DNA from 2 places in the Klebsiella sp. PL-2018 genome. Region 2 is predicted to be linked to the other one. Evidence: predicted binding sites of a transcription regulator. Region 2 holds the regulator's gene; the other holds the start of a gene.

Region 1 (15,168 bases), 1.6 Mb from region 2:
GAAAGGTCGATCTCTCTGGCGATAATCAGCATCGCCATCGGCAGCACGATGATCGCTTTTTCGGTAAAGTTAAACGTGGCGTCCGACAGGTTCCAGATATTAAGGAAGTAGGGTGACGCCAGGGCGTTAACCACGAATACCGCCAGGGTTACCGCCAGCAGAAACCCTTCCCAGCACAGCAAGCGGCGCAGCGGCGACGGCGCGGCCGGGGCGCTTTTCATCTCTTCAGACATCATTATTTTGCTCATGATTTCACCGCCTGTTTCTGCCGCGCCAGCGCCGCGTTGCGCAGGATTAATCGTCCGCTACCTTTATTACCGCGTTCGTTAAGCAGCACCGCAATGACGATCACCGCGCCGGAAATGGCCATTTGCCAGAACGGCGAAATGCCAATCACCGGCAGCGCGTTATTGATAACGCCGAGGAACAGCGCGCCGCACAGGCAGCCGAGCACGCGACCGGTTCCGCCCATGGTGCTGATGCCGCCGATGACGCAGGCGGCGACCACCTGCAGTTCAAAACCGTTGGCGACATCGACATAGGCGACGGCGAAGCGCGAGATCCACAGATAGCCGCAGAACCCGGCCAGCGCGCCGGAGAGGCAGAAGCTGACAAACTGCATTTTCCCGGCGTTAATCCCGGTGTAGTACGCCGCCGTCGCGTTGCCGCCCGCGGTGTACAAGGCCCGGCCGGTGCGGCTGTAGCGGAGGAAATAGCCCACCAGCAGCAGCGCGGCGATGGCGCACCAACTCAGCAGCGGCAGCCCCAGCAGCGAGGCGCGCGGCAGGCCGAGAAAATCGGCGCTCATCTGGTGCGAGTTAACCCAGCCGCCGTCGGAAAGCAGGAAGATAATCCCGCGATAAATACTCATGGTGCCCAGCGTGACCACGATGGCCGGAATGCCGAGCCGCCAGACCAGCAGGCCGTTAATCATCCCCATCAGCAGGCCAAGCAGGGTCGCCAGCGCCAGCAGCGCCGCCACCGGGATACCCGGATAGTGGGCGTTGAGCAGCGCGACGATCATCCCGGTCAGCGCCAGATTGGCGGCCATCGACAGATCGATGCCTTCGGTGAGCAGTACCATCATCTGGCCGAGGGCGAGGACGATCAGAATGGCGGTGTCGTTAAACATCTCCACCAGATTGCCCGGCGAGACGAACGACGGCGCCCGGCTGCCGATAGCGCCGATCAGCAAAACGATCACCGCCGCCAGCAGCGCTTCGCGGTGTTTAAGCAGTTGTTTACCCATTACGCTGCCTCCCGACCGGCGCCGCTGGCGGCGCTGACGATGGTTTCCGCCGTCGCTTCACCGGCGCGATACTCGGCCACCATCAGCCCTTCGTGCATCACGATAATCCGGTCGGCCATGCCCATCACTTCCGGCAGCTCCGAAGAGACCATAATGACCGCCAGCCCCTGGCTGACCAGCTCGGACATAAACTGGTGCACCGCCGCTTTGGAGCCGATATCGATGCCTTTGGTCGGTTCGTCGAGGATAATCACCTCGGGATGGGTCGCCAGCCATTTGCCGATCACCACTTTTTGCTGATTGCCGCCGGAAAGGGTCTCCACCGGCTGCCGCCAGCTAAAGGCCTTAACCTGCAGGCGCGAGGCGTACTCGTCCGCCAGCCGCCATTCGCGGGCGTCGTTAAGCACGCCGCCGGGGTTCAGTTTGCTGAGCTGCGGCAGGCTGATGTTCTGGGCGATCGGCAGGGCGATAATTGCTCCCTGCTTCTGCCGCTCTTCCGGCACGCAGACGATACCGGCGCCGATCGCGTCGGCCGGCTGGCGAAAGCGCATCGGTTTTCCCTTCAGCACGATATCGCCGGAAGAGGGATGCGAGACTCCGGAGAGCGCCTGCATCAGCTCGGTGCGCCCGGCGCCCACCAGCCCGTAAAAGCCAAGGATCTCCCCTTTGCGCAGGCTGAAGCTGATATGGGCGAACTCGGTGGGGTGGCAGAGGTCTTTCACCTCCAGCACCGTTTCCCCTGGGATACAATCGACTTTCGGGTAGGTTTGGGTAATCGCGCGGCCCACCATCATCGCCACCATCCGCTCTTCGGTGATGTCGTTAATCGCACCGGAGCTGACGTACACGCCGTCGCGCAGAATGGTGTAGTAGTCCGCCAGCTCGAAAATCTCATCGAACTTATGCGAAATAAACAGGATCGCTTTGCCGTCCTGCTTCAGGCGCTCAACGATCTGATAGAACTCCAGAATTTCATGCTGCGAGAGCGCGGCGGTCGGCTCATCGAGGATCACCACCTGAGCTTCAAAGGAGAGCGCCCGGGCGATGGCGACCATATGGCGCTGGGCGATACTGAGGGTTTTCAGCGTCGCGCGCGGGTCAATCTGTACCTCGAGGCGGGTGAGAATTTCGCTGGCTTTGCGGTGCATGGCGGGCCAGTCGAGCTTCTTCAGCAGGCCGCGATGCAGATACTGGCCGACGAAGATATTTTCGGTGACCGAGAGTTCGTCGAACAGCACGGTTTCCTGATGAATCGCGGTGATCCCGACCTTATGCGCCGACTCCGGGTTCGGCAGTTGGATAGGGATCGCTTTATAGAGAATCTCGCCCTCTTCGGGCTGATAAATGCCGGTCATCACTTTGACCAGCGTCGATTTCCCCGCGCCGTTTTCGCCGATTAAAGCGGTCACTTTGCCGGGCCAGAGATCGAGCTGTACGTTTTCAAGGGCGCGCACACCGGGAAAAATCTTGGTGATGCCCTTCAGCGACAGCAGTGGGGTGGATGCTGACATGATAGTTCTCCGTAAAATCACCCCTCACCCTAACCCTCTCCCCAAAGGGGCGAGGGAACCGTTCAGTGCTCGCTGGCAGCAGTGCGCAGAGGGCCTGACTTTCTCCCTCTCTTTTGGAAGAGGGCCGGAGTGAGGAAACAGGGTTAGAAAATTTTCGAGAACTTATCGATGTTGCTCGCATCGTAGACGAACGGTTCGGCCATCGCGCCGCTACCGTCGGCGTCCAGCTTCACTTTGCCCAGTTTGCCCATATTGGCTTCGGTTTTGGTCGCCGTGCCTTTGACTAAATCGTCGGCCAGATACGTGGCGGCGTAGCCGAGGTCAATCGGGTTCCAGATGGCGAAGCTTTTACTGGCGCCGGACTTAATCGCCCCGGCCATTTCCGACGGCAGCCCCAGCCCGGTGACGTAGACCTTGCCGATTTTGCCCTGATCTTTCACCGCCTGCGCGGCGGCCACGATCCCTACCGACGAAGGCGAAACAATCACTTTCAGGTCAGGGTATGACTTCAGCAGGCCCACCGCTTCGCGGTAGCTTTTATCCGACAGATCGTCCCCGTAGGCGACGGTCACCAGATTGACGGACGGGTACTGCGGCAGCACCTTTTTCATCTCCTCAATCCAGATGTTCTGGTTGGTGGAGGTTGGGGTGGCGCTTAAAATCGCCACATCGCCTTTTTCCACGTTCAGCGCCTTCAGCGCATCGGCGGCGAGCTTAACGTTGGTTTCGCCAATCAGCGCGTTATTGGACGGGTTAAGATGGATCTGGCGGCCCGCCGGCGCGACGCCGGAGTCCCAGGAGACCACCTTAATGCCGCGCTGCATCGCTTTTTTCAGTACCGGCACCACGGCGTCGGGATCGTTAGCGGAAATGGCGATCGCATCCACCCCTTGGGCGATCAAACCATTCAGCACTTCGATCTGCGCTTCGGCGGTGGTGGTGGTCGGGCCGGTATAGATCACTTTGACATCGCCTAACTCTTTAGCCGCTTCCTGCGCGCCGACGTTCGCTGCTTCGAAGAATCCATTTCCCAATGATTTCGCCACGAGGGCGATTTTGACTTCGGCTAAAGCGGAACCGGACAACGCCAGGATGGCAACGGTGAGGATCAAGCTTGTGTTTGTTTTCATTGCTTTTACTCCACATGAGTTAGTTTGTAGGGTTTGCAGGTGATTTTTTCGCCCCGTCTCGGTGAGCGGGGCGCGATGTTGTTATGGATAAAGGTCTAACGCGGACTGCAGGGGTTGAACGTTGAAGCGTTTGCCAAGGGCGACCAGCTCTTCGCGGGTGATGGTTTGTTTCATCCCGCCCATTGAGTAAACTTTCACCAGCACCTCGGCGGATTTCTCAGCGGTATCGATCAGGCCGAAGGTTTCGTCCAGATTGGGGCCGCTGCCGAAAACGCCGTGGAATGGCCACAGCACCAGCGAATGTTTCTGCATCGCCTCGGCGGTGGCCTGGCCGATTTCGTCGGTGCCCGGCACCATCCACGGCAGGATGCCGACGCCGTCCGGGAAGACCACCAGGCATTCGGTACTCCCTTCCCACAGCTTGCGGGTAAACAGATCGCTGCTATTCTCCAGCACGTAGGTCAGGGCGATCAGATTGGTGGCGTGGCAGTGCATGATCACCCGGTCTTTACCGTTGGTCAGCCGGATGCGCTCGCTGTGCGACAGGAAGTGCGCCGGCAGCTCGGATGTTGGCACCGCATCGTTGGTCAGGCCCCAAAGAATATGGTATCCCGCGCCGTCGCTGTCGACTTTCACCACCCCGAGGTTCGCCGCCGGGTCGAGCTGGACGTTACGGAAGAATTTACCGGAACCGGTGACGATAAACGGCTGGTTAGCCAGCGTCGGCATCGGCTGGCTCAGGGCGATATAGCGCGGTTTAGCGTGGAAATCCGCCGCGTAGGGTTCGATATCCGCTTCGTCCAGGCGCAGCGTCAGGTTGCCGCCGTTGCGCTCGTCCCAGCCTTTCAGCCAGGCGTCGGAAGTGGCTTTAATCATGCCCTGGACGAACCAGGCGTCGATAATGGTCTGCATAGTCTTGTCTTTCCTGTTGATTCGGCGCGGGGGTGGCCCCTCACCCTAAATATGTGCGAGCCCCGGATTGCGCCGTAAACGGCTTATCCGGGCTACCAGTTCGTAGCCCGGCCGCGACCCGGGGAACGTCCGGGCATTACCCGCGCTGGCTCAGAACCGCATTTTCATAAGCGCGTACGTTATCCAGCCACTGGCTGCCTGCCGGCGTATCGTGACGCTGACAGTACATCTCCCAGATGGCCTGCCACGGCAGGCACTTCTGCTCTTCCAGCAGCGCCAGACGGGCGGTGTAGTCGCCGTCGACTTCCAGCTGACGCAGCTGGGCGGTCGGTTCCAGCAGGGCGCGTAGCAGGGCTTTCTTCATATTGCGGGTACCAATTACCCACGCCGCGATGCGGTTAATCGAAGCGTCGAAGAAATCGAGACCGATATGCACGCGGTCGAACAGATCGTGACGGATGATTTCGCTGGCGATGGCCTGGGTTTCGTCATCCAGCAGCACCACGTGGTCGCTGTCCCAGCGTACCGGACGGCTGACGTGCAGCAGCAGGCGCGGGATATAGAGCATGGCGGCGGAGATTTTGTCGGAGATGACCTCCGTCGGGTGGAAGTGGCCGGCATCCAGGCACAGGGCGGTCTGGCGGCTGGTGGCGTAGCCCATATAGAACTCATTGGAGCCGACGGTGTAGCTTTCCGCGCCGATACCGAACAGTTTGCTCTCGACGGCATCAATGTGGTGCGCCGGGTCCAGCTTCTCGCTGATCACTTCATCGAGCGCGTTCAGCAGGCGCTGGCGCGGCGCGAAGCGGTCAACGGTAATATCCTTCATGCCGTCCGGGATCCAGATATTCATTACCGACGGCGTGCCCAGCTGCTCGCCGAAGTAAGCGGAAATACGGCGGCTGGCCTTGCAGTGATCGATCCAGAACTGGCGGATTTCATCGTTGGCGTGCGACAGCGTAAAGCCGTCGGCGCTTAGCGGATGCGAGAAGCAGGAGGGGTTAAAATCGAGCCCCAGCTTGTTGGCTTTCGCCCACTCAACCCAGTTTTTAAAGTGCTCCGGCTTAATTTCATTACGCGGCACCGGCGCGTCGGATTCGAGATAGAGCGCGTGCAGGTTCAGGCGTTTTGGCCCGGGGATCAGGCTCAGCGCCTGCTCAAGGTCGGCGCGCAGCTCGCTGGCGTTACGCGCTTTACCCGGGTAGTTGCCGGTAGCCTGAATACCGCCGGTCAGGCTTCCTTCCGGGTTTTCGAAACCGACGACGTCATCGCCCTGCCAGCAGTGCATGGAAACGGGCAGGCGATCCAGCTGGCGCAAGGCCTCCTCGACGTCCACGCCGACGCTGGCGTAGCGCTGTTTGGCAATTTCCCAGGCTTGTTCAAGTTGAGTGGTCATGCGCAAAGCTCCTTGGTCTGTTGTGGCTGAAACTGCGCGACGAAGCGGGCAATTTCACTTTCAGGATTGGGGGTAAAGGTGGTGAGGGCGTAGTTTTGCCGCACCACCTGACGGAATTCATCGACGTTGTGCAGCTCGTCCAGGGTCATCAGCTGAATGCCGATATTGCCCAGGGTGGAGGCCTCAACCGGGCCGGCGGTCACGGTGATGCCGCAGGCGTCGGCGCACAGCTGGTTGAGCAGTTCGTTCTGGCAGCCGCCGCCGACAATATGCAGCTGGCTGAACGGCTGACCGCGCAGCGCCGCCAGCTCGTTGAGCACCCGGGCGTAGAGCAGCGCCAGGCTGTCAAAAATACAGCGCGCCAGCTCGGCGTCGGTATCGGGAACCGGCTGCCCGGCTTCGCGGCAGGCGGCCTGGATTTCCGCGCTCATGTTGTCCGGGTTGATAAAGCGGTCATCGTTGCAGTCAATGACGAAGCGGCAGGCCGGAAGCGCAGCGGTACGCGCGATCAGCGCCGGCAGGTCGCCGACGTTTTGCTCCTTGAGCACCCGCTGCAGCAGCCACAGGCCCATAATATTTTTCAGCACCCGATAGCGGCCTTCGGCACCGCCTTCGTTGGTGATATTGGCCCTTAGCGCCGCATCGCTGGTGCAGGGGGTTTTGCTTTCAAAGCCCATCAGCGACCAGGTGCCGGAAGAGAGATACGCGGCGTTTTTGCTGGCCAGCGGCGAGGCGATAACCGCGCTGGCGGTATCGTGGCTGGCGACGGCGACCACCGGGATGTTATTGCCCTGCGGGCAAATCCAGTGGCCAATAACGTTGCCGGGATGGGTCGGCGTTCCGAACCAGTCGCGCGGCGCGCCGCTCCAGTTCAGCAGATCTTCATCCCAGCTATCGCTGTTGATGTTGACCAGCTGCGTGGTGGTGGCGTTGGTGTATTCCCAGTTCATGTTGCCGGTCAGGCGGAAGCTAAAGTAGTCCGGGATCAGCAGCGCGTGCGCGGCCTGGCTGACCAGCTCCGGCTGCTGTTCAACCAGCGCGCGCAGCTGATAAAGGGTATTAAACGGCAGAAACTGAATACCGCTGCGGCGGTAGATCTCCGCCCGGCCCAGCTGCTCTTCGGCATGGCGCATCAGGCCCTGGGTGCGGGAGTCGCGATAGGAAACCGGCAGGCCGACGCGCTGACCCGCTTTATCCAGCAGGACATAATCCACGCCCCAGGTATCGATGCCGATGCTGTCGATCAGGATGCCCTGTTCGCAGACCTTCTCCAGACCGCGGCGAATTTCCCCTTCCAGGCTATCGAGATCCCAGCAGTCGAAGCCATCCACCTTTTGCAGGCTATTGGTAAAACGGTGAATTTCACGCAGCGCCAGCGTTTGCTGACCGGGCTGATAACCGGCGAGCATCACCCGCCCGCTGGAGGCGCCTAAATCGACGGCGACACAATGACGATAACTCATGGGAAGATCCTTGTGAAAATCATTGCATGCAGTCTAAAAAAGTCGCGTCGGGCTCACCTTCTTGTTACTGACAGGGAAAATTGGCCGCTGGCAAGAAAGCAAAGGTGACCGTGAGGGAGGTCACAGTTTCGTTTTCTCCGCGCTGGGGTGAGGGATGTGATGTTGTCCGCAGTTCCCGATCTTTCCCGTCATTTCTTGAAAAAGCGGCAGGCTTTACGAATTTTGCGGTCAAAAATTGAAGGCCGGATCGCCGACCCTTAATTACTATTTGCTCCACTGATTGATAACTTTTCTCATCTCGAGGAGCGGCTATGACTATGTTGCACAGTGTGGATTTCTTTAAGTCCGGCGTTTCAGCTGTCGCCATTGAGCCGCGGCTCCCGCAATCCGCTTTTCCTGAGCATCACCATGATTTTCATGAGATTGTTATTGTGGAGCACGGCACCGGGATTCACGTTTTCAACGGCCAGCCCTACACCATCAGCGGCGGCTCGGTCTGCTTTATCCGCGATCACGATCGCCATCTCTACGAGCATACGGATAATTTATGCCTGACTAACGTGCTCTATCGCGCGCCGGACGCGTTTCGCTTTTTGTCCGGCCTGAACGCGCTGTTGCCGCAGGAGCAGGAGGGGAACTACCTCTCGCACTGGCGGGTGAATCAGAATGCGTTGCAGCAGGTGCGCCAGATTGTGGAGCAGATGGAGAACGTTGGCGCGGATGCGGATATGCACGCCATCGCCAGCCGCGAGATTTTATTTATGCAGCTGCTGGTGCACCTGCGTAAAAGCAGCCTCGCCGAAGGGGCCGCCAACAACGACGCGCGGCTCAACCATTTGATGGCCTGGCTGGAAGACCATTTTGCCGAAGATATCTGCTGGGAAGAGGTGGCGGCGCGCTTTTCGCTCTCCTTGCGAACCCTGCACCGTCAGTTAAAACAGCAAACCGGGCTGACGCCGCAGCGCTATCTGAATCGGGTGCGGTTGATGAAAGCGCGCCATCTGCTGCGCCATAGCGATGATAGCGTGACCGATATCGCCTATCGCTGCGGATTCGGCGACAGTAACCACTTTTCGACGCTTTTCCGCCGCGAGTTTGACTGGTCTCCGCGCGATATTCGCCAGGGGCGCGACGCCATTCTTCAGTAACGGGAGAGCAGTCAACGTTTTGACAGACATAAACGCGAATAATGAAACGTTATTCACGTCCGGAGTTGATGTCGTGGCAGGTCAGCTGATTCTTCGCAAAGATGAATTTTTTGCCTCTCCCGCTCAGGCGGTGGCGGTGGCGGATCGCTATCCGCAAAACGTCTTCGCCGAGCACACCCATGAGTTCTGCGAACTGGTGCTGGTGTGGCGGGGTAACGGCCTGCATGTCCTGAACGATCGTCCGTGGCGCATTACCCGCGGCGATCTGTTCTATATCCGCGCGGAAGATAAACACTCCTACGCCTCGGTGAACGATCTCGTCCTGCAAAACGTCATTTATTGCCCGGACCGGCTGCGGCTTAACTTTGACTGGGCCGCGCACATTCCCGGCCTGTTCGGCACCCCGTGGGTTCCGCACTGGCGGATTGGCAGCAGCGGCATGGCCCAGGTCAGGCAGGTGATTACCCAGCTGGAGCATGAAAGCAGCCGCAGCGATGCGCAGGCCAATAATATGGCCGAACTGCTGTTTGCGCAGCTGGCGCTTATTCTTCAGCGCTATCGCTACGCCACCGATAATCTGGCGGCAACCCAAAGCGAAGCGCTGCTCGATAAGCTGCTCACCGAGCTGGCGGGCAGCCTCAATCGTCCTTTCTTTCTTGACCGTTTTTGCGAGCGCGAAGGGTGCAGCGAACGCGCGCTGCGCCAGCAGTTTCGTCAGCAGACGGGGATGACCATCAACCACTACCTGCGCCAGCTGCGCATCTGTCACGCGCAGTATCTGCTGCAGCATACCGAACGGCTGATTGGCGAAGTGGCGATGCAGTGCGGGTTTGAAGATAGCAACTACTTTTCGGTGGTGTTTAACCGCGAGATAGGCATGACGCCGGGGCAGTGGCGGCAGCGCAGTCGCACCGCCGCCTGACGACGCTAGTTCGCCATTCCCAGACCAACGATATTGGCGGCGATAATAATCACCACGCAGCCGAGGCTGAGGACGCCCACCGGACGACGACCGGCGTTGTTCCACTCTTTCAGTATCAGACCCACGAGGCCGCCGCACAGCACGTAGAAGCTCATATGCAGCATCCAGCTCATGTAGTCGTACTGCGCCGGAATGCTGGCGTGGCCCCAGGCGTAGAAAAAGAACTGCAGATACCACATCAGGCCGCCTAACGCCGAAAGCAGGATATTGCTGATGATGAGCGGTTTTGCCAGCGAGAAGTCGGCTTTTATCGACAGGTTTTTTACTTTTGCCAGACGGATGAAGCAGAAGCCGAGGTTGACCAGCGCGCCGCCGCCCATGATCACCACATAGCTTGGCAGCGCGGTGTAGAGCGGATCAACGCCGAGCGCGGCGGCGGCTTCATGCATCGGCTTGGCGGCGTTCATGGCGAACGACATACCGGCCGAGAAGATGCCGCACATCACCGCCAGCAGCAGCCCCTTTTTCAGGTTGAAGTCTTCGGCTTTGATGCCCATTTTGCGCTCTTTCAGCTGGCCTGCGCGGGTGACGATACCCACGCCAATCACCGCGACCAGCACGCCGAGCAGCGTCATCTGGCCGCCTTTAGTGTTAATGAGAACATCAAACTGACCGTTAAGAATCGGCGTCATTAACGTGCCGACAATCAGCGTGATACCAATGGCGATGCCGATCCCCATCGACATCCCCAGGTAACGCATCGTCAGGCCGTAGTTGATATTACCGATACCCCACATGGCGCCGAACAGGAAAACGGGCAGCAGAGTGGAGGCGTTAAAAGAACCGTAATAGGCCCAGAAATCGGGCAGCAGCATGGCGCTGATGGCCCAGGGGAGGATCAGCCAGGAGACAATACCGCCGATAGACCACATGGTTTCCCAGGACCAATGTTTAACTTTCTTGAACGGGGCATAGAAACAGGCTGCACTGGCCGCACCTATCAAATGCCAAAAAATACCCATCGTAATCGCGTGATTCATTGATTTTATCCTCATCTATTTTTTATCGGATAAATCTTCTTCCGACCCGATGAGTGTAAAAATCGGTCAGTTTTTCCGCCTTTAAGCTGTTGCCACCCGAAGCCTGAACCTGGCAACCAAAAACTTAATTAGTTGTTCTGTATCACAAAACGACATCTATTACCCATTGTTATAACCTTATTAAAAATACGGCATTGATAAGCGTTTTCAATATCATTTAATTAACTATAATGAACCAACTGCTTACGCGGCATTAACACTTTCCGCCGCTCGACAATAATGGAGATGATTATGAGTTATACACTGCCTGCCCTGCCGTACGCTTATGACGCCCTGGAACCGCATTTTGACAAGCAGACGATGGAAATCCATCACACTAAACACCACCAGACCTACGTAAATAACGCTAACGCAGCGCTGGAAAGCCTGCCTGAGTTCGCGAGCCTGTCCGCAGAAGAGCTGATTACCAAACTGGATCAGCTGCCGGCAGACAAAAAAACCGTGCTGCGTAACAACGCAGGCGGCCACGCTAACCACAGCCTTTTCTGGAAAGGCCTGAAAACCGGTACCACCCTGCAGGGCGACCTGAAAGCGGCTATCGAGCGTGATTTCGGTTCCGTTGACAACTTCAAAGCGGAATTTGAAAAAGCGGCGGCGACCCGTTTCGGCTCCGGCTGGGCGTGGCTGGTGCTGAAAGGCGACAAGCTGGCGGTGGTTTCTACCGCTAACCAGGACTCCCCGCTGATGGGCGAAGCGATCTCTGGTGCTTCCGGCTTCCCGATTATCGGCCTGGACGTGTGGGAACACGCTTACTACCTGAAATTCCAGAACCGCCGCCCGGACTACATCAAAGCGTTCTGGGACGTGGTGAACTGGGACGAAGCCGCAGCGCGTTTTGCCGCCAAAAAATAAGGTTGCATTGTGCTGAGCGAGAAGCGAGTCTGATGACTCGCTTTTTTTATATCCGCAGCAAAGGAGCAGCGATGCACTATCCGGTGAATGTCTTTGTGGGCAAGGTAAGGGATTATGACGGCAGCCGTCCAAGCGCCATCGGTAAAATTCAGGTCGATGGTGAACTGACCCTCGGCGATTTGGGGCTGGAGGGCGATGAGCAGGCGGAGAAGAAAATTCACGGCGGGCCGGACCGCGCGCTGTGCCACTATCCCCGTGAACACTACGCCCACTGGGCCCGTGAGCTTCCGCAGCAGGCGGATCTTTTCTGCGCCCCGGCGTTTGGCGAAAATCTCTCGACCGAAGGGCTGACCGAAAAAAACGTCTACATTGGCGATATCTTCCGCTGGGGAGAAGCGCTGATTCAGGTCACGCAGCCGCGATCGCCGTGCTTCAAGCTCAACTATCACTTTGCCGTCAGCGATATGGCGCAGCTTATGCAAAACAGCGGCAAAACCGGCTGGCTGTATCGGGTGGTGGCGGGCGGGCAGGTGTCCAGCGATGCGCCGCTGGCGCTGGTTTCCCGGCTCAGCGACGTGAGCGTTCACGAAGCGGGCGCCATCGCCTGGCAGATGCCGTTTGATGATGAGCAGTACCACCGTCTGCTCTCCGCGGCGGGGCTGTCGGTGAGCTGGAGCCGTACCATGCAGAAACGGCGCCTGAGCGGGAAGATCGAAAATAATTCGCGGAGATTGTGGGGAAAATAGCGCTTCCGTGCGCGTTCCCGGATGGCGGCGCGTTGCGCCTTATCCGGGCTACCCGTTTCGAACCCGGCCCGGCGAAGCCAGGCCGGGGGGATCAGGTGCGCTTGTACAGCGGCAGCCAGAGGGTTAAGCGCAGGCCGCCCAGCGGGCTGTCGTCGGCCTTCACCCAACCGCGATGCTGTTGAATCGCCGCCTCGACAATCGCCAGCCCCAGGCCGGTACCGCCAGACTCGCGGTCGCGCGCCTCATCGGTACGGTAGAACGGACGGAAAATCTGCTCGCGATCCTCCGGACTCACGCCCGGGCCGTCATCATCGACGTTCACCGTGATGCCGTCTTTATCCACTGAGAAGCTTACCGAAATTTTAGTATGCGAGTAGCGCAGCGCGTTACGCACGATATTCTCCAGCGCGCTTTCCAGGGCATTGGGGTTACCGTACAGCGGCCACGGCCCCGGCGGATACTCGACGGTGAACGATTTCCCCATCTGTTCGGCTTCAAAGGCGGCGTTATCCAGCACCTCGCCCCACAGCTGGTTGGCTTTCACCGTTTCGCTGACCAGCGCGGTTTTCGCCTGATTGCGCGACATCACCAGCAGGTCGTTGATCATGCTATCCAGCCGGTGCGCTTCCATCTCAATCCGCTCCAGCTCTTTGCTTTCCCCGCTGCGGCGGCGCAGCAATGCGGTGCCTAACTGCAGGCGGGTCAGCGGCGTGCGCAGTTCGTGCGAGATATCGGACAGCAGACGATGCTGGCTGGACATCATGCGCTCCAGCGCGGTCACCATCTGGTTAAAACTGGTCCCGGCGGCTAAAAACTCCTGCGGACCGGCTTCCAGCTCCGGATGCTGACGCAGGTTGCCCTGGGCGACTTCATCGGCGGCATTTTTGAGCTTACGCGCGGGTTTCGCCAGGCTCCACGCCAGCCATAGCAGCAGCGGGGCGCTGACTAACATCGTGACGATCAGCAGCAGTAGCGGCCGGTCGAACAGCAGATTGATGAAGTCTGATTGTGACGTATTGGCAGGACGAATCAGATAGAGCTGGTAGTTATCTTCTCCATCCCTGACGGAAAAAGGCCCGACCATTTCCAGACGACCATAGCGCTTTTTCTGCGGATGGTCGGCGTTATCCGCCTGGCCGATAAAGTTGCGGATAATCTGCATTTCGTTGCGTTCGGCACCGATAACGCGACCTTCGCTGGTGACCAGCAGCAAACGCTGGCCCGGCGGAGCCCACTTATCGATGGCGCGAAACAGACGACGCCACCACATCAGGTCGTTTGGCGGATCGTTCGCCAGTTCGGCCTCGACGTGCTGTTCAATCATGATGCCCTGACGTTGCTCGCTCTCCAGCAGCTCGGTCATCTGGCGCGAGTCCAGCTTAGGCAGCATCAGAACCAGCATCAACACCAGCGCCAGCGTGAGCCAGAAAATAGCGAAGATGCGTGCGGTTAAACTTCCAATCATGAAGCCGATACCATCAGATAGCCGCGTCCGCGCAGGGTTTTAAACCACGGATGGCCGTCTTTGCGCTCCGGCAGCTTGCGCCGCAGGTTGGAGATGTGCATATCGATTGCGCGATCGAATGGCGTCAGGCGTTTACCCAGCACTTCCTGGCTAAGATGCTCACGCGATACCACCTGGCCAAGATGCTGCGCCAGAAGATAGAGCAGGGTGAACTCGGTGCCGGTCAGCTCGAGGGTCAGACCATCGAAGCTGGCTTCCTGGCGACCAGGGTTAAGGCTTAGCGCATCCACTTCCAGCGTCGGTGAACCGGCTTCGGTTGTCTGCTGCTGCTCGCTCCAGTGCGACCGGCGCAGAATCGCGCGTATACGCGCCACCAGCTCACGATCGTTGAACGGCTTAGGCAAATAATCGTCCGCGCCCAGCTCGAGGCCGAGAACGCGATCCAGCTCGCTCCCGCGGGCCGTTAGCATGATAACCGGGGTCTGGTGTGTCTGACGCAACTCTTTGAGCGTGTCGATACCGTTTTTCTTCGGCATCATCACATCAAGCAAAAGTAAATCGATGCTGTCGTCCAGAAGGGCCAGCGCCTGTTCCCCATCATGGGCGACGAGCACATTAAAACCTTCCATATCGAGCAGCTCTTTTAACAGGGAGGTGAGCTCCCGGTCATCATCTACTAACAGGATTTTATTCATTGTTTAAATACCTCCGAGGCAGAAATTACGTCATCAAGGCTCGCTAATCCATGACTTTACGTTGTTTTACACCCCCTGACGCATGTTTGCAGCCTGCATCGTAAACTCTCTCTCGTTGAATCGCGACACAAACGTTTTGGGAGTATGTGATGCGCAATGTTTTCGCTGCCGTCATGGCCTCAACGCTGGCGCTAAGTGCATATAGCCAAGCCGCTGAAGTCGTCACCAGCGTTAACTGGCTTCCCGGAGACGAAGGGGTCCAGCGCAGCAGCCAGAGCCATATGTTTGACGGCATAAGTTTAACTGAACACCAACGGCAACAGTTACGAGATCTTATGCAGCGGGCACGCCACGACAGGCCACCCGTTAATGTTAGCGAAATGGAGACAATGCATCGCCTTGTCACCGCAGAAAATTTTGATGAAAACGCTGTACGCGCTCAGGCAGATAAGATGGCGCAGGAACAGGTTGCCCGCCAGGTTGAAATGGCAAAAGTTCGCAACCAGATGTATCACCTGCTAACGCCAGAGCAGCAAGCGGTTTTAAACGCTAAGCACCAGCAACGAATGGATCAGTTGC
Region 2 (15,168 bases):
CCGCGAGTTCTGCAAACGCATCGGCGTGACCAAGCAGGACAACACCATCGAAATCGCTTCGCTGGAATCCTGCATCCGTGAAGATCTGAACGAAAACGCCCCGCGCGCGATGGCCGTTATCGACCCGGTTAAGCTGGTTATCGAAAACTATCCGCAGGGCGGCAGCGAAATCGTGACCATGCCGAATCATCCGAATAAACCGGAGATGGGCAGCCGCGAGGTGCCGTTCAGCGGCGAAATCTGGATCGATCGCGCCGACTTCCGCGAAGAAGCGAACAAGCAGTACAAGCGTCTGGTGCTGGGCAAAGAAGTTCGCCTGCGTAACGCTTACGTGATCAAAGCGGAGCGCGTGGAGAAAGATGCGGAAGGCAACATCACCACTATCTTCTGCACCTACGATGCCGATACCCTGAGCAAAGATCCGGCCGACGGCCGCAAGGTGAAGGGCGTGATTCACTGGGTGAGCGCGGCGCACGCGCTGCCGGTAGAAATCCGCCTGTACGATCGCCTGTTCAGCGTACCGAACCCGGGCGCGGCGGAGGACTTCCTCTCGGTGATGAATCCGGAGTCGCTGGTGATCAAACAGGGTTTTGCCGAGCCGAGCCTGGCGCAGGCGCAGCCGGAAAAAGCGTATCAGTTCGAGCGCGAAGGTTATTTCTGCCTGGATAGCCGCTATGCAACCGCAACCCAGCTGGTGTTTAACCGCACCGTCGGTCTGCGCGACACATGGGCGAAAGTCGGCGCGTAGCTACCCGCCGTTATTGAGAACGCCGCTTACTGCGGCGTTTTTTTTATTCAGAATCAGAGAATTAAATCCTCATATTTTTGCGATGCGAATTAATCTTGTTTACAGATTGTAATAACCGCTTTTTTTAACCCTTTCCATCTATTGCATATAAATATGTAATCGCTTTCATTTCCCCTAATTTTCTCTTTTTTTGCAAGCACTTCACCCGAAAAAAGTGTGACATCTACGACTGAAACAAAAAGACATAAATTATGTGCGCTTTGTCATAATCTTCATCTTTGGTCGGCGAAAGAGATTGATAATTCGCGTCACGAAAAATAGTCTATACCTAGTGGTTATGCGAATTTTTACCGCACCACTTTTTAAGCAGTCTTATTTTATTTTTTTGCGCGTTGCCATTGGTAACCGCACTTTAAAACGTCAAAGAGGATATGCATATGCGTACGTTTAGTGGCAAACGTAGTACGCTGGCGCTGGCTATTGCCGGTGTCACAGCCCTGTCAGGATTTGCAATGGTGCCGGATGCAAAAGCAGAAGGGTTCATTGATGATTCAACGTTAACCGGCGGTATCTATTACTGGCAGCGTGAGCGCGACCGTAAAGATGTGACCGACGGCGATAAATATAAAACTAACCTGTCGCACTCCACCTGGAACGCCAACCTCGATTTCCAGTCCGGCTATGCCGCCGACATGTTCGGTATTGACGTTGCTGCCTTTACCGCCATCGAAATGGGCGAAAGCAGCGAGAGCGGTCACCCGAACGAAATCGCTTTCTCCTCGCGCAATAAAACCTACGATGAAGACTATTCCGGCGATAAGAGCGGGATCAGCCTGTATAAAGCAGCCGCAAAATTTAAATTTGGCCCGACCTGGGCGCGCGCGGGCTATATTCAGCCAACCGGCCAGACGCTGCTGGCGCCGCACTGGAGCTTTATGCCGGGTACCTATCAGGGGGCTGAAGCCGGTGCGAACTTTGACTACGGCGATGCGGGCGCGCTGAGTTTCTCCTATATGTGGACGAACGAATATAAAGCGCCGTGGCACATTGAGATGGATGAGTTCTACCAGAACGACAAGAAAACCAAGGTGGATTACCTTCACTCTCTCGGCGCCAAATATGATTTTAAAAACGACCTTGTGCTGGAAGCGGCGTTTGGTCAGGCACAGGGTTACATCGACCAGTATTTTGCCAAGGCCAGCTATAAGTTTGATGTTGCAGGCACGCCGTTAACCACCAGCTATCAGTTCTACGGCACCCGCGATAAGGTCAGCAACGGCGGGGTTAACGATATCTATGACGGCACCGCGTGGCTGCAGGCATTGACCTTTGGCTATAAGGTTGCCGACGTTCTGGACCTGCGTCTGGAAGGAACCTGGGTTAAAGCTGATGGTCAGCAGGGCTACTTCCTGCAGCGTATGACGCCAACTTACGCATCGTCTAACGGGCGACTGGATATCTGGTGGGATAACCGTTCGGACTTCAACGCCAACGGTGAAAAAGCGGTGTTCTTCGGCGCGATGTATGACATGAAGAACTGGAACATGCCGGGCTGGGCCTTCGGCGCCTCCTACGTTTATGCCTGGGATGCGAAGCCGGGGAGAATGTCCTCGCCTGATGCGTACTACAACCCGGATAAACGCCTGGAAGAGTCCGCCTATAGCCTGGATGCCATGTACACCGTTCAGGAAGGACGCGCTAAGGGCACGCTGTTCAAACTCCACTTTACGCAATACGACAACCACTCCGATATCCCAAGCTGGAGCGGTGGTTACGGCAACATCTTCCAGGATGAGCGCGACGTGAAGTTCATGGTTATTGCTCCGTTCACCATTTTCTGATGCCACTGCGGCGGGGGAAACCCGCCGCAATTTCCCGAGGTTCATGATGAAAAAGTTAATACTTGTCGCCATTATGGCAGCAGGTCTGGTTGCCTGTACCCAGTCGCCAGCGCCTAAGGAAGACTCAAAGTTAAAAGATGCCTACAGCGCCTGCATTAATACCGCAGAGGGCAATCCGGATAAAGTTGAAGCCTGTCAGAGCGTACTGAACGTGCTGAAGCAGGAGAAACAGCATCAGCAGTTCGCGACCCAGGAAAGCGTGCGGGTGCTGGATTATCAGCAGTGCATCCAGGCGCGCAAAACCGGGAACGATCAGGCTGTAGAGGCGCGCTGCGACCAGATCTGGAAAGAGATCCACAGCAACAATACGCCGCGTTAAGCCAGACGGCGGCAAGCAAACGGGCGGAGCGTCAACTCCGCCCGTTGCTATTTTAGCGGGGTATTTCTGCCGGCTGGTAGCCGCGGCCCAGGCGTACGAAGAGCATCGCGGTAGCGGCCAGGCCGCATAGCGCGGCGCACATCAGCCACCAGCCCGGCGAGCTTTTGTCGCCCGTTATCTCGACCAGCGCGGTGGAAATGGCCGGCGTCAGGCCGCCGAAGATTGCGGTGGCGAGGCTAAAGGCCAGTGAAAAGCCCACGGTGCGGACGTAGACCGGCATCACTTCCGTCAGAGCGGCCACCATCGCGCCGTTATACATACCAAAGAAGAACGAGAACCAGAGCAGGACCAGCGTCATGCGGGGGAAATCCGGCGCGGCGGTGAGCCAGTGCATGACCGGCCAGGTAGTGAGCAGCGCCAGCAGGGTTATGCCCATCAGCACCGGCCGACGGCCTATTCTGTCAGAAATTGCCCCGCCAATCGGTAACCAGATAAAGTTAGAGATGCCGACCAGCATGGTCACCAGCAGACTGTCGCGGGCGCTCAGATGCAGAACGGCTCTACCGTAGGTCGGCGTATAGACGGTAATAAAATAAAAGGTGGTGGTGGTCATCGCCACCAGCAAGGTCCCCGCCGTGATGATGCGCCAGTTTTTGGCAATCGTGCTCAGGATCTCCCGCGTGTCAGGGCGATGCTTGCGCTGCAGAAAGGCTTCGGTTTCCTGCAACGAACGCCGCAGCACAAAAATCAGCGGAATAATCATACAGCCAATAAAGAAGGGAATACGCCAGCCCCATTCGGCAATCTCATCGTGGCCGAGCGTTTCATTCAGCGCGTAGCCAATCAGCGCCGCGACGACGATAGCCACCTGCTGGCTGGCGGATTGCCAGCTGGTATAGAACCCTTTTTTCCCCGGCGTGGCGATTTCCGACAGATAGACCGACACGCCACCGAGCTCGACGCCCGCCGAGAATCCCTGCAGCAGGCGACCCACTAATACCAGAACGGGGGCGAGAACGCCGATGGTTTGATAGCCGGGAACCAGCGCTATCAGCAGCGTCCCGCAGCCCATAATTGCCAGCGTCACCATCAGCCCTTTACGCCGTCCGATCCTGTCAATATAGGCCCCCCAGCACTATCGCGCCGATGGGGCGCATCAGAAAGCCCGAACCAAACACAGCGAAGGTCAGCATTAACGCCGCAAACTCGCTCTCCGCCGGAAAGAACGTTCTGGCGATATAGGTGGCGTAAAAGCCAAACAGAAAAAAGTCGAATTGTTCGAGAAAATTACCGCTGGTCACGCGGAGAATGGCGCCAAAGGTACCGGCGCGCGATGAGGGTTGCGTCATAGGGGTTGCTCTCCATTGTCTTTATCTTGTTTTTATAGAGGTAAGAGGAGCGGACTAGTCGCCTGCGACTGCCGCCTGTTTTCCGCGTCGTTTCTCAATCGCCCACTTGAGTAACGCCGCACAGCGATAAAATCCGTGGGCGAATTTTCCGTATGGCAGGGTCAAAAACAGCGCCATCACCACGCCGAGGTGAATGGCAAGCAGAATGCCCATCCACGAGGTGTCTCGTCCCGCCAGCAGGGCGAGGCCGGTGAAGCTGGTCAGCAGCAGCAGCAGAATAAAGCCGCGATCCATCGGTTTTTGCCGCGGGTCGCCGTGCAGCGGCGAGCGGCGCAGGTTCAGCCATAGCAAACCCGCCGGGCCCACCAGCAGGCCGATGCCGCCGAGCGTGCCCAGCACAACCGGTACGCTGAAGAACGGGTAGGGGGCCTCCCAGCCGGCGATATAGTGATACCCCGTGGCCACCACGGTGGCGGCGAAACAGAGCAGAAACCCGTAGAAGGTAAAGTGATGGAAACGGCGGCGCAGCAGGGTAAACGCGTCATCGGCCTCGTTGCAGCCCTTACCGTGCCCGCCGTCGAGATACTTCAGCGTGAGCGCATTATGCGAGGCTTTAGCGATGTCGATGGCCTGAGGCTGACCCGGCGAGATCTCGCGCCAGAAGCGGATCACCCCGGCCATTAGTAACCCCATGGCCAGTATGAAGACCGTGCCAAACATCCACGCCAGCAGGTTATGGGGAAAAATCTGGTAGAAATCGCCGGCCAGCGGTGGATGAAGCAGGGAGCCTTTGAGCCCCATCGCCAGCAGCAGAAAGAGGATCAGCCCGCCGACCAGCGCCAGTACCGTGGTTACGCCGGCCCGACGATACAGGCTGCCGAAAGCCGCGGGCTGAGCATAGTGTTGATAGGTCTCCAGGCGCACTTCCGCCATCGCCTTCGGGACATTAATGGCAAACTCGTGCGGCGGCGCGTACTGACAGGCATGCAGGCAGGCGCCGCAGTTATGGCACAGGTTGGCCAGGTAGTTTATATCCGCTTTGCCAAAAGCCAGGCGCTGGGTCATGGCCGGAAACACGGCGCAAAACCCTTCGCAATAGCGGCAGGCGTTACAGACCTGCATCACCCGTTCAACTTCCGCTTCCGACTCGGTGATGATTTGCGCGTCAATGATCAGCTTTTCAAGCGATTTCATGGTGTGTCTCCTGCTGTGCCGAGCGGGCGGCCTGCTGGCCGGCAATGCGTCCGAACGTCGTACCGATGGACATGCCCACGCCGGCGGTATACCCCTTGCCCAGCACGTTGCCGGCCATCATTTCGCCGGCGACGAACAGGTTGCGGCTCGGCTTGCCCGCAAAATGGACGGCGGCGCGTTCATTAACGTACAGCCCAAGGTAGGTAAAGGTGATCCCCGGCCGTAGGGCATAGCCGTAGTAGGGCGGGGTATCGATGGGCCGCGCCCAGTGGGTTTTCGGCGGCGTCAGGCCGGATGTCGCGCAGTTATCAAGCCGGGTATGATCGAACTGGCCCGGCGTACAGGCGGCATTGTAGCGGGCGATGGTTTGCGCCAGGCGTTCCGCGTCCAGCCCCAGCTGGCGAGCCAGCTCTTCAATGGTATTGGCCCGGGCGCCGGGGAAAACGGGCGGCATAAAGTGGCCGATCGCTTTGCTGTCGATGATCGAGTAGCCGATTTGCCCCGGCTGGTGGGCGACCAGCCTGCCCCAGATGGCATAGCGTTTGGGCCAGAAATCTTCCCCTTCATCATAAAAGCGCCCGGCGTCGCGGTTCACGACCACCCCCAGCGACACGCAGTCCACGCGCGTGCAGATGCCGCCATCGTAGAGCGGCGCCCTGGCGTCAATGGCGACGCAGTGGGATTGCGAGGGGTCGCCAATAATGTCAGCCCCGGCGTCAATCATAAACTTGAGCAGCACGCCCTGATTGAAGCGGGTGCCGCGGATGAGAAAGTTATCGGCTGGCCATTCACCGCGCTCGTTCTGTCCCCATGCTTCACGCAGCCACTCGCGGTTAGATTCAAATCCGCCGGCGGCGAGGACGCAGGTTTTGGCGACGATCCTCTCTTCGCCCGCCAGCGCGGCGATGAATTCGCCGTTATCTAATTCGAGCGCCTGTACCGGCGTGTTGTAGCGGATCTTTACGCCCATCTGCTCCGCGCTGCGGTAATAGGCATTTATAAGAGCTTTGCCGCCGCCCATAAAAAAGGCGTTGGTGCGGGCCACGTGCAGGGCGCCGGAGAGGGGCGGCTGAAAGTTAACCCCGTGCTGGCGCATCCAGTCCCGGCACTGCGATGAGGTGCGGATCACCAGGCGCGCCAGCGCTTCGTTGGTGTTGCCCTCGGTGACGCGCAGCAGGTCCTGCCAGTACTCTTCTTCCGGATAGCTGTCGACCAAAACATCCTGCGGAGCATCGTGCATACAGCGAAGATTCCGCGTGTGCTGAGAGTTGCCGCCTCGCCATTCCCGCGGCGCGGCCTCCAGCAGCAGTACGGACGCGCCAGCTTCCCGGGCGGTTAAGGCGGCGCATAGCGCGGCATTGCCGCCGCCAATGACCAGTACATCCACCATTTATGGCTCCATTACGCTTTGCTTGATTGTTAAATTTGTAATGGAAATGTATGCGTTACGGCCGGCTGGACGCTATGGCGTATTGCTAAAGGGGGGTTTAGTTTGCGTAAAGGCTGGCGCCGGGCCAGCGACCCGACTCAACCAGCTGACGCATGACTTTCGCCAGTATTACGCGGGCCGCAAGGCCTGCCGGAGTCAGCTCATCATCGGAAAGGCTGACGAGAAAATTAGGTCGACTGAGTATCGGATTGTCGACGCCGATCACTCTCAGGGACTCGCTGTCGAGATGGGAAATTGCCGCCCCCGGCTGCAAAGTGGCGCCGAGCCCGTCGCGGACGGCGCGCATCAGCAGGGCCAGGCCGTCGATTTCAGCCACCACATCGACGCTCAGGGCATGCTCCTGGCAGATCGCCTCCAGCCTGCCGCGCAGTCCATGCCCCAGGCTTGGCATAATCAGCGGGATAGCGGCCAGCTGGCCAGGCGAGATGCTCGCTTCGGGAAGGGGAGAGAGCACGTCATGGGTGCCAATCAGAAACAGACGCTCTTCGAGAATAGGTCTGGCGCTCCAGCGCACAAGCTTCTCCTTCTGGAACACGATAGCTAAGTCAAGCTGGCGGGTGTTGATCATGCGTTCAAGGTTACCGGAGAGGCTCTCGACCAAATGCAGGCGGACGTCGGCATAGCTTTCGCGCATCGCGTGAATAAAAGGCACCCCGAGAACGGAGGCGGTGCTGGGGGCCATACCGACGCTGACGTGGCCGGAAAGGCGCGCCTCGCGCGCGGCGAGAACCGCATCATCGGCGTGACGCAGCGCGAGCTGCGCCTGGGAGTAGAAGGCGAGGCCGGCGCTGGTCGGCATTACGCCGCGAGACGTCCGCTGCAGCAGGCGAATGGCGAGTTCGTTCTCGAGGCGCGCCATCTGTTGGCTAAGCGCGGAGACGCCGATATCCAGGTCAAGCGCGGCGCGGCCCATACTGCCGGTTTCAATAATGCGCACAAAATAGCGTAGCTGGCGAAGCTCCATGTCGACTCTCCGTACACGTCAGGATGCACTGACAGTAAACGTATTGCAGCGCGAGAGAAAGAGGCGGCAGATTCCGGGCAAAAAAAAGCCAACCTTCAGGTTGGCTTTTGGCGGTATACGATGCGGTGATTATTTCTCTGCCGCGTCGTGGGCATGTTCATCTTCGCGGCAGTCGCCTTCTGCGCAGTGGCCGTACAGGTACAGGCTGTGGTTAGTCAGGCGAATACCGTGCCTTGCGGCAATTTCACGCTGGCGCGCTTCGATGGAATCATCGCTAAATTCGATCACTTTGCCGCAGTCGAGGCAAATCAGGTGATCGTGATGATGCTGCTGCGTCAGTTCAAAAACGGATTTACCGCCTTCGAAATTATGACGGGTGACGATGCCGGCGTCGTCGAACTGGTTCAGTACGCGGTAGACGGTGGCCAGGCCAATCTCTTCACCCATATCAATCAGGCGTTTGTATAAGTCTTCCGCACTGACATGATGGTTATCCGGTCCTTGCAGCACTTCCAGGATTTTTAATCTCGGAAGCGTCACTTTCAGGCCAGCTTTCTTTAATGCGGTATTGTTGTCAGTCATGCGGAATCTGTCCTGTTGCTAAACGATCTACTTCCTTCAGCGGAAGTAATACAGAGAATCACCCGATGTAATGCGTCTCATTATAGAACTGCCATGGTGAAATGAAAACTGCAAGCATCGGGCCTTGTATGCTGTCAAAAACGAGGCACTCGCTACAAAGTGCTTCACGCGACCCCGTTAAATCAGAGGACATTGTACAGATATGTGATTAAAAGTTAAAAACTTGTAGCTATAACTTTGATTGCTTTTATCTATCAATTCGGCGAAACCTGATGATTACGCCGTTCAGACTCAGGCATTCTTGATTTCTTCGAGGTGCAGTTCTTCAGAAATCTGTTTTACCCATTTTTCCACGCGTTCGTTAGTCAGCTCAGGCTGACGGTCTTCGTCAATGGCCAGGCCAACAAAGTGATCGTCATCGGCCAGGCCTTTAGAGGCTTCAAAATGGTAGCCGGCGGTCGGCCAATGGCCAACGATAGTTGCGCCGCGCGGTTCGATGATATCGCGGATAGTCCCCAGTGCATCACAGAAGTATTCAGCATAGTCCTCCTGATCGCCACAGCCAAACAGAGCCACCAGTTTGCCATTGAAATCGATCTCTTCCAGCGTCGGGAAAAAATCGTCCCAGTCGCACTGGGCTTCGCCGTAGTACCAGGTGGGAATGCCGAGCAGCAGGATATCGTGAGCTTCCAGATCCTCTTTGCTGCTTTTGGCAATGTCGTGAACATCAGCAACGTCTTTACCAAGCTGCTTTTGGATCATTTTTGCAATATTTTCGGTGTTGCCGGTGTCGCTGCCAAAAAAGATGCCGATGATTGCCATGAGTAAAATAACCTCTTGAAACTTAATGATGTGGTAGTGGCGTAATGCCCGCAGATAGGGGCAATGATAGCAGAACTGAGAAGGGCGCGGAAACAGCAATCACGCCCAACTGCACACTCTGCTACACGAAAGCTTATTTTTTGAGGGTTTTAGGCTTTATCCTGGTCGCGCAGGGCTGCCAGCTGGTTCATCAGCATCTCTTCGATGAGATCGCTGCGGTTCATGTTACGGGCTTCGGCCAGCTCATTAAGCGCATCGACAGCATCGGCATTGAGCTTTAGCTCCACGCGCTTCAGACCGCGACTCTTATCGCGTTTAAGCTGATTGCGTTTGTTGATGCGCAGCTGTTCATCGCGCGAAAGCGGATTCGTTTTCGGTCTACCCGGCCGACGCTCAGTTGCGAACAAATCTAATGTCGTACGGTCCGTTTGTTCTTTTGCCATGATTCAGAGTGACTTCGGGGGAAACAAGCTATCGGGCATAGCCGATGCAGACAGCGCGCCATAATACATCAGGCGACGGGCTGCGCCAACGGCCGCGGGCATTAAGCCGCGCGGTCGAGTATATTTTAGGCAGTTACGCGGCGATAGAGGTCAAATAACGACGGATCGCGCGGATAACGGCCTCCGGTTTTTCTGCATGCACCCAGTGCCCGGCGCCGGCGATAACGTGCGCGCGCGCCTGGGGAAACTGAGCTAATAAAGTCTCGCGGTAGGCATCGGTGACGTAGGGGGAGTTGCCGCCCGGAATAAACAGCGCCGGATGCGGCCAGGGCGGAACGGTTTGCCAGCCGACGATATTATCGTACTGCTCCCACAGCACCGGTACGTTAAACCGCCACTGGCCGTCCACGAAAGATTTTAACAGAAACTGAATCACGCCCTCTTCGTTAAGGTGCTGGCGCATGACCGTCGCCGCCTGCTGACGCGTAGCGGCCCCCGCGTCGGTGACGGCATTGATGGCGGCGAAGATTTCATCATGGCGGCGGACGTGATAATCCACCGGGGCGATATCAATGGCGACCAGGCCCGCGATGCGCTCCGGGGCCAGCGCGCTCAGCGCCATCACCGCTTTACCGCCCATTGAGTGACCAATAAAGGTGGCTTTCTCAATCTGTGATTCATTGAGAATATCAAGCAGATCCTGGGCCATCGCGGGATAGGTCATGTCAGGCGAGCGCGGCGAAAGGCCGTGGTTTCGCATGTCGACCTGGATAATATCGCGATCGAGAACCAGATCGCGGGCGAGGATCCCAAGATTATCCAGGCTGCCAAAAAGGCCGTGGACCAGGACGATAGGGGGATTATTGTGCGGATTCTGTGCAGATTGCGCTCGGCTATTTAATTTCATGGCAAAGTTCTTTTTTTCGCTCCGTCGGGTTAGGGTATTATGTTGGACATTCTGCCATCCGGCTGCAAGACCCGGAAGATATCCGAGTTTTACCGCCATCCTGGTTTGACGCTATCCGCGGTTGGGATTTGTCCCTATAATCCCGACAACTTGTATTCAGAAAAAGATATCGCACTGGATTAAGATGAAAACAATTGAAGTTGATGATGAACTCTATAGCTATATTGCCAGCCACACCAAGCATATTGGCGAGAGCGCATCCGACATTTTACGGCGCATGTTGAAGTTTTCCGCCGTTTCCCAGCCTGTCGCACCGGTAGCGAAAGCCGCTCCGGCCCCTGCGCCAACGCCTGTCGTTGAAGTGAAACCCGCCAATCCTCTGAAAGATAAAGTTCGCGCTATGCGTGAGCTGCTGTTATCTGATGAGTACGCCGAACAAAAGCGCGCGGTAAACCGTTTCATGCTGGTTCTGACCACCCTCTACGCCTTAGACAGCAAAGTGTTTGCCGAGGCGACCGAGTCCCTGCACGGGCGCACCCGCGTTTATTTCGCTGAGGATGAACGCACGCTGCAGAAAAACGGTAATCAGACGAAACCTAAGCAGGTACCGGGGACGCCGTGGTGGGTCATTACAAATACCAATACCGGTCGCAAATGCAGCATGATCGAACATATCATGCAGTCAATGCAGTTCCCTGCGGAATTGATCGAAAAGGTTTGCGGTACGATCTAGTTAGTTAACTTTGCACCAGAAGGATCAGGCAATGGCAATCGATAAGCGCGCGGGTCAACCTGCGCAACAGAGTGATTTGATTAACGTCGCCCAACTGACTGCCCAGTACTATGTGCTGAAGCCGGAAGTTGGCAACGCGGAACATGCAGTGAAGTTTGGCACCTCCGGTCACCGCGGCAGCGCGGCGCGCCACAACTTCAACGAGCAGCATATTCTGGCGATTGCTCAGGCAATTGCTGAAGATCGCGCGAAGAACGGGATCACCGGCCCATGCTATGTTGGTAAGGACACACACGCACTCTCCGAACCGGCTTTCATTTCCGTACTGGAAGTGCTGGCGGCGAACGGCGTTGACGTCATCGTTCAGGAAAACAACGGCTTCACCCCGACGCCGGCGATTTCCAATGCGATTCTGGTGCACAACAAGAAGGGCGGCCCGCTGGCTGACGGTATTGTTATCACGCCGTCCCACAACCCGCCGGAAGACGGTGGTATCAAGTACAACCCGCCTAACGGCGGCCCGGCGGATACCAACGTGACTAAGGTGGTAGAGAATCGCGCCAACGAACTGCTGGCTGCCGGTCTGCAGGGCGTGAAGCGTATTTCTCTTGATGCGGCGCTGGCCTCCGGCCACGTCACAGAGCAGGATCTGGTGCAGCCGTTTATTGAAGGGCTGGCGGATATCGTCGATATGGCGGCGATCCAGAAAGCCGGACTGACGCTGGGCGTCGATCCGCTGGGCGGCTCCGGTATCGAATACTGGAAGCGTATCGCTGAGCATTACAATCTCAACCTGACCATCGTTAACGACCACGTCGATCAGACCTTCCGCTTTATGCACCTCGATAAAGACGGCGCAATCCGCATGGACTGCTCCTCCGAGTGCGCGATGGCGGGCCTGCTGGCGCTGCGCGACAAGTTTGACCTGGCCTTCGCCAATGACCCGGATTACGACCGTCACGGTATCGTCACGCCGGCCGGGTTAATGAACCCGAACCACTACCTGGCGGTGGCGATTAACTACCTGTTCCAGCATCGCCCGCAGTGGGGCAAAGATGTGGCTGTCGGTAAAACCCTGGTCTCCTCGGCGATGATTGACCGCGTAGTCAACGATCTGGGGCGCAAACTGGTGGAAGTACCGGTTGGCTTTAAGTGGTTCGTTGACGGCCTGTTTGACGGCAGCTTCGGCTTCGGCGGCGAAGAGAGCGCGGGGGCGTCGTTCCTGCGCTTTGACGGCACGCCGTGGTCGACCGACAAAGACGGCATCATCATGTGCCTGCTGGCGGCGGAAATCACCGCAGTCACCGGCAAAAACCCGCAGCAGCACTACGACGAGCTGGCAGAGCGCTTTGGTGCGCCAAGCTACAACCGTCTGCAGGCTTCCGCGACGTCTGCCCAGAAAGCGGCGCTGTCTAAGCTCTCCCCGGAAATGGTGAGCGCCAGTACCCTGGCAGGCGATCCGATTACCGCGCGTCTGACCGCGGCGCCGGGCAACGGGGCGGCGATTGGCGGTCTGAAGGTGATGACCGACAACGGCTGGTTCGCCGCGCGTCCGTCAGGTACCGAAGATGCCTATAAAATCTACTGCGAAAGCTTCCTCGGCGCTGAACATCGTCAGCAGATTGAGAAAGAAGCGGTAGAGATTGTCAGCGAAGTGTTGAAAAACGCGTAATTGACCGCACGATAAACAGGCCCTTTTCAGGGCCTGTTTTTTTCGCAGGGATAGCGATGAATCTGGAACGAAAGAAGGTTTTTTGGTTTTGGGGTGGGATGGATCTCTTTTATCTCTTGCAGTTTATTGGCTGGAACATCTACCACCGGCGAGTACCGCTTTACGACGATATCCTCTCATTTTTACCGCTGCTGCAAACCTGGGGCTCCGCGGCCGCCTGGCTGTTTACCCTTCATTTTATTCTGACTATCAGCATTCCCGCGTCGATGATTCTCTTATGGCGCCAGAGCCGCTATGCGCCGTGGCTGGCCTATGCGCAGACGCCGCTGCGTCTGGCCTTTATGCTCCCGTCGCTTTCGCTGGTGGTCTGGCTGGCGCAGGCGGTGGCGTTGAAAAGCGCGGCCTTCTTTATTGCTCTGCTGCTGGTCTCAGAGGCGGCAAAAGTCGTGACACTATGGCGATGCCGCAAGGTTTGACGTTATGTGTTATCCAGACGGCACAGGTTTGGCGGATATTACGCTGACTGAATCGGGCATAAACGGGTATTATTGCTTTGACCGGGTTTGCCCGTTTTAGCGAATATACGGCTAAAGCAAACGAACAATCACGGCTAATTCTGCGATTTTAATCACAAATTTATTCCATCCAAAATGAAAGTTGCCTCATATATATGATCAGCTTCAAACTAAAAAAAGCTAAAAACTTGTTTTGATTTTGTATGATTTATGTCACTTACTGATATGGACGATTTTGTTATATTTATGTCATTAAATCCTGAATGCTTTCTTGAGAACGTCTATGTTACAAGTTAAACGTCATTCATTAATTGTGGAATATGTCGTAGAAAAAGGATGCGCCAGAGTTAATGAGCTCTCACAGATATTCGGTGTATCTCCAGAAACCATTCGCCGGGATTTAACCGCGCTGGCGAGAAATAAAAAAATAGTTCGCAGCTTTGGCGGTGCAATGATTTCTGAAAATAACGCATCATTTTTAGCTGCCGATACGCCGACAAATCACGGGAACTTTGTCGATAAAGCCGAGGCCTTTATTAAGCGCACCAAAGAGCAGCCGGAACGTAAGATGCGTATTGCTAAAGGCGCGCTGCAGTTTATTCATGAGCATGAGTGCATTATCATGGATAATAGCAGCTCCTGCTGGTTTTTAGCGCGCCAGCTGCCTGACATCGAGCTGACCGTGATTACCAATTCTTTGAATATTATTCAAACCTTAGCCTGTCGTAAGAAAATAAGAATAGTCAGCGTTGGGGGTGAATATTCTGAGCGCCACGGTGATTTTCACGGTCCGGTCGCCGAGTTCATTATCAACAACTTTAAGGTCAATAAGCTGTTTTTTTCTTGCCAGGGTCTCGACGCCGGGCTGGAAATAAAAGACAGCAATGAAGTCAACGTCCGGCTGAAGCAGGAGATGCTGAAAGTTGCCGATCAAAAAATCCTGATGGTCGATAGCAGTAAGTTTGAACGCTATTCACTCTATAAAATATGCGATCTGGCGGATATTGATGTGTTGATCACTAACGAATTACCAGCTGATACCTATCGCCAGCACCAGGTACATATTGTCGAGACTAAATAGCCGCTCTGCCAGATATTCTACCGGCATTATTATTGAATAGCCCTTGTGCCCGATGGAGGGGTATTGCGCCAGCAATACCATCCCTCTTCATTATTTATCCGAAAAAGAGGTTTACGATGGAACAATTACCTGAAGATATGAAAGCGGTTGTCTGCCATGGTCCCCAGGATTATCGCTTTGAGAAAATTCCCCGCCCGGTCGCCAAAGAAAAGGAAGTGGTCATTAAGGTTGACGGGTGTGGAATCTGCGCCGGCGACTGCAAGGCCCAGGACGGCGCGCCGATGTTCTGGGGCGATAATCCGTGGGTGAAAACGCCGGTGGTGCCCGGCCATGAGTTTTACGGTCGGGTTGCCGAATTAGGCCCGGGCTCCGCTGAAAAATATCAATTAAAAATTGGCGATCGCATCCTGGCTGAACAGATTGTCCCCTGCCATGAGTGCCGTTTCTGTAAAACCGGCAAATACTGGATGTGCGAAACCCATGACATT

Evidence for each region. Region 2 encodes Fur, which represses iron uptake genes when iron is present. Its sites were predicted from a motif close to ATAATAATGAGAACNACTATCAA; they were not measured.
Region 1: a site for Fur is predicted at 10,966-10,988, ahead of sodA (superoxide dismutase [Mn]). Genes of this name have one in related genera too.

Annotation. Positions count from the first base shown of each region.
Region 1 is NZ_CP077673.1:140,638-155,805, forward strand. Features, by position in the region: gene MKleb_RS00640 (ABC transporter permease) at 1-248, opposite strand, end outside; gene MKleb_RS00645 (ABC transporter permease) at 245-1,249, opposite strand; gene MKleb_RS00650 (sugar ABC transporter ATP-binding protein) at 1,249-2,760, opposite strand; gene rhaS (rhamnose ABC transporter substrate-binding protein) at 2,904-3,890, opposite strand; gene rhaD (rhamnulose-1-phosphate aldolase) at 3,972-4,802, opposite strand; gene rhaA (L-rhamnose isomerase) at 4,939-6,198, opposite strand; gene rhaB (rhamnulokinase) at 6,195-7,661, opposite strand; gene rhaS (HTH-type transcriptional activator RhaS) at 7,973-8,809, shown strand; gene rhaR (HTH-type transcriptional activator RhaR) at 8,883-9,731, shown strand; gene rhaT (L-rhamnose/proton symporter RhaT) at 9,737-10,771, opposite strand; gene sodA (superoxide dismutase [Mn]) at 11,063-11,683, shown strand; gene yiiM (6-hydroxyaminopurine reductase) at 11,755-12,429, shown strand; gene cpxA (envelope stress sensor histidine kinase CpxA) at 12,521-13,894, opposite strand; gene cpxR (envelope stress response regulator transcription factor CpxR) at 13,891-14,589, opposite strand; gene cpxP (cell-envelope stress modulator CpxP) at 14,739-15,168, shown strand, end outside.
Region 2 is NZ_CP077673.1:1,692,341-1,707,508, forward strand. Features, by position in the region: gene glnS (glutamine--tRNA ligase) at 1-748, shown strand, start outside; gene chiP (chitoporin ChiP) at 1,186-2,589, shown strand; gene chiQ (ChiQ/YbfN family lipoprotein) at 2,636-2,968, shown strand; partial or broken gene MKleb_RS07840 (MFS transporter) at 3,021-4,317, opposite strand; gene tcuB (tricarballylate utilization 4Fe-4S protein TcuB) at 4,372-5,511, opposite strand; gene tcuA (FAD-dependent tricarballylate dehydrogenase TcuA) at 5,498-6,901, opposite strand; gene tcuR (tricarballylate utilization LysR family transcriptional regulator TcuR) at 6,999-7,925, opposite strand; gene fur (ferric iron uptake transcriptional regulator) at 8,055-8,507, opposite strand; gene fldA (flavodoxin FldA) at 8,799-9,329, opposite strand; gene ybfE (LexA regulated protein) at 9,479-9,772, opposite strand; gene ybfF (esterase) at 9,906-10,679, opposite strand; gene seqA (replication initiation negative regulator SeqA) at 10,864-11,412, shown strand; gene pgm (phosphoglucomutase (alpha-D-glucose-1,6-bisphosphate-dependent)) at 11,444-13,084, shown strand; gene MKleb_RS07890 (arginine:ornithine antiporter) at 13,141-13,560, shown strand; gene MKleb_RS07895 (DeoR/GlpR family DNA-binding transcription regulator) at 13,883-14,680, shown strand; gene MKleb_RS07900 (erythritol/L-threitol dehydrogenase) at 14,797-15,168, shown strand, end outside.